DNA from 2 places in the Virgibacillus sp. M23 genome. Region 2 is predicted to be linked to the other one. Evidence: riboswitches for the same ligand, from Rfam matches in the RefSeq annotation. Region 2 holds a riboswitch; the other holds the start of a gene.
What was found. A riboswitch is a leader RNA that binds a small molecule or an ion and turns the genes downstream of it on or off. The one in region 2 is predicted to bind S-adenosylmethionine.
Positions count from the first base shown of each region.

Region 1: linked by a shared signal. The riboswitch ahead of RVS70_RS13690 (5-methyltetrahydropteroyltriglutamate--homocysteine S-methyltransferase) and the one ahead of RVS70_RS16005 (methionine ABC transporter ATP-binding protein) in region 2 are both predicted to bind S-adenosylmethionine.

Region 1 covers NZ_JAWDHA010000035.1:15,874-19,023, forward strand. Annotated here, with positions in the region: gene RVS70_RS13685 (XRE family transcriptional regulator) at 1-521, opposite strand, end outside; gene RVS70_RS13690 (5-methyltetrahydropteroyltriglutamate--homocysteine S-methyltransferase) at 860-1,972, opposite strand; SAM riboswitch class I at 2,342-2,446, opposite strand; gene RVS70_RS13695 (Na+/H+ antiporter NhaC family protein) at 2,737-3,150, shown strand, end outside.
Region 2 covers NZ_JAWDHA010000048.1:3,205-6,354, reverse strand. Annotated here, with positions in the region: gene RVS70_RS16010 (methionine ABC transporter permease) at 1-194, opposite strand, end outside; gene RVS70_RS16005 (methionine ABC transporter ATP-binding protein) at 184-1,215, opposite strand; SAM riboswitch class I at 1,288-1,391, opposite strand; SAM riboswitch class I at 1,473-1,579, opposite strand; gene RVS70_RS16000 (NAD(P)/FAD-dependent oxidoreductase) at 1,769-2,824, shown strand; gene RVS70_RS15995 (ABC transporter substrate-binding protein) at 2,841-3,150, shown strand, end outside.

The DNA of each region.
Region 1 (3,150 bases), on a different contig from region 2:
TTATTAACGGGAATAAATAAATGTGACTTATTTCCTTTAAAAAAAGCACTATCTCCTTTTTCCATGTAATGCTTCTCATCTTCATAAAGTAAATGGATAGCTCCCTCTAAAATATAAATAAACTCATCTTGGGAGTGCGTATAGGTCTCTTCGCGGACATTCATATCCCGAGGAGTTACATGAACAATAGTAGGTTCAATTCCTGTAAACCGCGAACGATTTGCCAGCAATTCATAGGAGTAACCCATATTCTCATCACCTACTTTAAATTGCCGTTCTGTATGAGGGAGTAAAACAAGATCTCGATCATCATGATCATCCAAAATCCAGGTTAGTGGTACTTCTAATTCTTCACTAATTTTGGATAAAGTGGCAATTGCTGAAGCTGTCTGTCCATTTTCAATTTTAGATAAAAGGCTTTTGGAGATTCCACATGCTTCCGCTACCTGCTGTTGTGTTTTTTTCATACGCAAGCGCATTTGCTTAATTTTCTTACCTATATTATTAAGATTTATTGCAATTCTCTCCTTCCGCTAGTGGTCACACGTTCTATAAACTTCTTTAATGATAGAATAGAACGAAACTATCGTCAATCCGAACATACAGATAATCACTGCCTATAGATTTAATCACATACAAGCAGAGTGTGCTGTTTTTTTAGCTAGTTCTGTTTACTTTGCTAATATTAACGGGTCAAAGCACCCTTCCTTTCGTTAGGTAACATCACCATTTAAAAAAATGAATGATAAAGCACCCAACTACATTCCGAATATACTGATATGCTCGAAAGGTAATTCGGAGTTACTTTATCTTCATTCATTCAAAATGGTTTAATATAAGCGGCTACTAATATGCTTTCTTACTTCCACACATCCTTAGCGATATCTACTACATGTCTAACCTTATTCCATTGCTCTTCTTCTGTTATCAGATTACCTTCTTCTGTAGAAGCGAAACCGCATTGCGGACTAAGACAGAGCTGTTCATACGGAAGGTAGTTAGCAGCTTCAGCAATACGTTTCTTAATAACATCTTTATCTTCCAGCTCTGGGAACTTAGAAGTAACTAATCCTAAGACTACACAAAGATCATCTCTGTTCACATAGGATAAAGGCTCGAAACCTCCAGATCGCTCGTCATCAAATTCAAGGAAAAGCCCGTCCACATTCAACCCAGCGAAAATGGTTTCAGAAACAGCATCATAAGAACCTGTACTGAAATAATGGGAACGATAATTGCCTCGACAAATATGCATGGTGATAAGTAAATCTTTAGGCCTTTCAGCAATCGATTCATTAATCACACGTTTGCAAATATCCCTTAGTTTTTCTGGATTCATGCCCTTTGCTTGCAGTGAGGAAATCCCTTCTTCTGATAGAAAGGATGCCCATGATGTGTCATCTAACTGAAGGTAACGACAACCTGCATCATAAAATGCCTGAATTGCTTGTTGATAAGCCATAATCACATCTGGAACAAGGTCTTCGATTGTTTGATAAATATCTGTATCAAATCCAGCACGAACGAGTAACATGTTCGGACTTGGGATCGTCTGTTTGGTAACATGACGGTTCCCTACCACTTCATTCAGAAACTTAAAATCTGCGAGAAATGGATGCTCTTTATTAAACTCCACCTTTCCAGTAACATGAATGGAATGCTTTTTTGTCTCAATTCCAGCAAATTTCAAGCCATTATTTGGCTCAAATCCCTCAACACCATTTAAATTCTCTAAAAAGTCGAAATGCCACCAAGAACGCCGAAGTTCTCCATCGGTTATAGCCATTAGCCCAGCTGCCTTTTGTTTCTCTACTAGCTTAATAATTTCTGCATCTTCAATTGCTCTTCGTTGTTTTTCACTAATTTCTCCTTTAGCATATTGAGATCTCGCGTGCTTGATACGATCTGTTCTTAGAAAGCTACCTACATGATCTCCTTTGAAAGGTGCTATTCGTTCTACTGCTGTTGTCAATGTATCCACTCCTTTATAGTTATAAAAAGGCTGAGACAAAAGAATGAAGAAACAATTAAAAACGAACAATGATTGGTTGAAAATTAATTATCGTTCGTATTGATCAGAATCATTCATTTAGCACCTGAAATAAGCGAGACTCCGGCCGTAACACCACGAGTCCGAAGATCCACTAGAAAAAGCGTTTTCCTTACCAAGTTAGCTGAGACCGTTCCCGCGGAAAGCGAGTATATTTCACGATGCTGGAATGATACTCCTATTGATAACATGATTATTCGTATTTTGAGTAAATAAGTGTGTTTTGCCTCAGCCTCGTTAAAAAGAACCCTTCTGCTAAGAAGGGTTCTTTTGTATACATACATCGTCACCTTCTCATCTTTCAAGTTTATAAAACTTGCTAGAAGTAGCACCTTATTTATAAAACAGGTTGCTGAGGTGTCTTCAGGCTAGTCCCTCGACCTCTCTAGATAAGAATATTATGTAATTATTTAAATAATTAAAACTATCATAGCAATTCTATTAAAAAATAGCAAAAGATTCCTCACACTATTTAATAACTGCTGTCCATTTCACCCTTTCTAATAGCTTTATTGACATCTAATAATCAACAGATTCACCTATTATGAGGAAGCATGTAGTGATTATGTCTTTCTGCAAAAGCTACGTATGAAAAATCGACTTTTTACAAATGGTAATTATAGCTTTTATTCATTTTTTCAACCTTATACTAGATATCAAACCATCCATTTAGAGGAGGCTGTACGATGGATCACACCTGGTTCTCCCTCATTCCCTTTACTATTGTTATTGCTTTAGCTATATGGCAAAAAAGACTTCTTCCTGGACTAGTGCTGGGACTCCTTGTAGGTGCTTTTCTGTTAGAATTCAGCGTATTAAACGGAACAAAAGAAGCCGTAAACTATCTCATAACGACATTGGCAGATCCAGGGAATATTAATATTATCGCCTTTTTATATTTATTTGGCGGATTGATTGGTATGATGCAAATTTCTGGAGGAGTTAAAGGATTTTCTGAGTGGGTTGGTGACAAAATTCAATCCGAACGAGGACTTCTAGTTGTCATCTGGTTGACCCTACCTTTTACATTTATGATGCCGATGTTTCGAATAATGATGATTGGACCCGTGGTAAAATCCTTACTTAAAAAGGTGAACATG
Region 2 (3,150 bases):
ATAGATCGGAACACATTTATAATGGCATTTAATACGGTAAAAACTGCTTTATTTTCCCATAAATGACCTTTTCTTGTGACAACAAGTAAAATCCCTAAGATTAGACCAATTACAAACGAAAAAAGCAAGGAAACGCCAACCATTACAATAGTCTCCCATAATGCTTCCACAATTTGTTGACCATTAACTAACATCTGCTAGCACCTCCTTTACCGTTACCTTCTGTTGGTGAATATGCATGATAGCACGATTTATTTCATTTTCATCACCATCTAGTTTGACGATTAAATTGCCAAATGGTGTTCCCTGTAGCTCCGTAATACTGCCAAATAACACATTTACATCAACCGCATATTGCTTAGCAATTTCTGATAATAGCGGTCGTCCCGTCGATTCCCCAAGGAATACAATTCGATAAATTTTCTGACGTTGATCCAGCACTTTTAACAGCTCATATACGGATCTAGGAATATCATCATGCATCACAGACCGTACAAATTTATGTGCAATCTCTGTCTTTGGCTGTGCAAACACTTCGAATACGGAACCTGCTTCTACTACTTTCCCCTCATCCAATACCGCTACCTTATCGCAAATCTCGCGAATAACCCCCATTTCATGCGTAATAATCAAAATGGTTAGGTTATATTCTTCATTTATCTTCTTTAGCAGCTGTAAAATTGATTTCGTAGTTTCTGGATCTAGTGCTGAAGTTGCTTCGTCACATAATAATACCTTTGGCTTCGTAGCAAGGGCACGAGCAATTCCTACACGCTGCTTTTGTCCACCAGATAGTTGATCTGGATAATTATCTGCTTTATCTTTTAATCCAACAAACTCTAGTAGTTCTATAACCCGACGCTTCACTTCATCTTTTGGTACATTAGCAAGTAATAACGGCATCGCTACATTTGCGAATACTGTTTTAGCATTTAATAAATTAAAATGCTGAAAAATCATCCCGATGCTTCGTTTAGCTTCACGTAGATCCTTTGGAGAAAGGCTTAGCAAATCTTGATTATTAACCGTTACTTTTCCCGAAGAGGGACGTTCTAATAGGTTCACACAACGAATAAGGGAACTTTTCCCAGCACCACTAAAACCGATAACACCAAAGATTTCACCTTTTTCAATGTGCAAATTCACATCTTCTAATGCCTTTATTTGTTGTTGCTTTCCATTATAAATTTTACTTACACGTTCAAACGTAATCATGATGTATCACTCCTTTATGTCTGTACTAAAAATGCCTCTTCAGTTAAGAAGAGGCATCCATATACTATCCTCTTCTTATCTTTCAAGCTCTTAGCTTGCTGGATTTGGCACAGTACTTCATAGAGTCTGTTGCCGAGGTTTCAAAGGGCCAGTCCCTCCACCTCTCTGGATAAGAAGTTACGCTATAAAATTTTGTTCCGAATAAAAAAATCCCTCCTTGTTTGTAAGAAGAGATTTCCATATCTATTGGCGCTCTCTTCTTATTTTCCAAGCACAAATGACTTGTTGGATTTGGCACAGTACTTTGTAAAGTCCGCTGCCGAGGCTTCAAAGGGCCAATTCCCTCCACCTCTCTGAATAAGAAGTTTATATTTTGTAATTGATATATACAATACTACGCTTGCGACATCCTGTCAATTACTATTTGAAAATTTTTTATAAACCTGTCATTTATTTTTCTAACCGTTTATTGCTTTCCTAAAAAAATTCTGTATAATTAGTCATAGTGATAATGATTCTCATTATCATCAATGGCGAAGGAGGTAATTATAATATGCAACATTTAGATATTACAGATGTAACTATTGTTGGTGGTGGACCAGCAGGTTTATATGCATCTTTTTATAGTGGCATGAGGGATTTATCAACTCGTATTATAGAATATCAACCAAAGCTTGGTGGTAAGGTACACGTATATCCAGAGAAAATGATTTGGGATGTAGGTGGATTAACTCCTGTAACTGGAGCTACCTTAATTGATCAAATGGCAGAGCAAGCATTGACATTCGATCCTGAAGTCATTCTCAACGAAAAAGTTACAAAAATAGAGAAAAATGAAGATAACCTATTTGTATTAACTTCCCATTCTGGTAATCAATATTTAAGTAAAACAGTAATTCTTGCAGTTGGTGGCGGTATATTAAATCCAATTAAAATTGATATTGAAGGTGCAGATCGATTTGAGGTAACAAATCTGCATTATACCGTACAAAGTCTTGAGCATTTCAAAAATAAAAACATTATCATATCTGGTGGGGGAAACTCAGCCATTGATTGGGCTAACGAATTAGAACCAATAGCTAAGCAGCTACATATGGTGCATCGTAAAAATGAATTTACAGGACATGAAGCACATATTTCGCAAATCATGAATTCTACAGCTAACATCCATTTTAATTCAACCATTGAGAAGTTGCATGCTAATGCACAAGGCGATCAAATCGAAGCCGTGGAAATACGAAACCACGAGACAAATCAAGAAGAAGAAGTGAAAACAGATGCGCTTATCATTAGCTATGGCTATGAACGAGAATTAACGTTTATTAAAGAAAGCCCTTTAAATATTGAAATAGAAAGGGATTTCTTTGTAAAAGGAACCTCGAAATCAGCTACTTCCATTGAAGGTCTTTATGCAGCTGGTGATATCTTATCGTTTGATGGGAAGGTACACTTAATTGCTGGAGCATTTGTAGATGCAGCGAATGCCGTTAATCAAGCAAAACTATTATTAGAACCTGATGCAACAGCAAAAGCAAGGGTATCTTCACATAACGATAAATTTAATTCAAGAAATAAAGCGCTATTAAGGCATCTATATCAAAAATCATAAGCTAAGGAGATTGAAAATGATTAAAAAATTGCGCTTACCAGTTTTTCTAGTTATTCTTGCTGTCTTCTTATCAGCATGTGGTGGTAATAATAGCTCAGAAGAAGAATCAGAAAATCAAGATAGCAATGAAGATAATAATAAACAAGAAGAAATGCGTAGTTTTGAAACCGCTAAAGGGAATGTCGATATACCAGTTAAACCAAAACGAATTGTCACCGACTACTACGGGGGCGAACTACTGTCCGTAGGTGCAAACGTAGTAGGTGCTGAACCAACAGCATTTGATAATCCATTTATATCAGATTTATTAAAGGATGCAACAGATG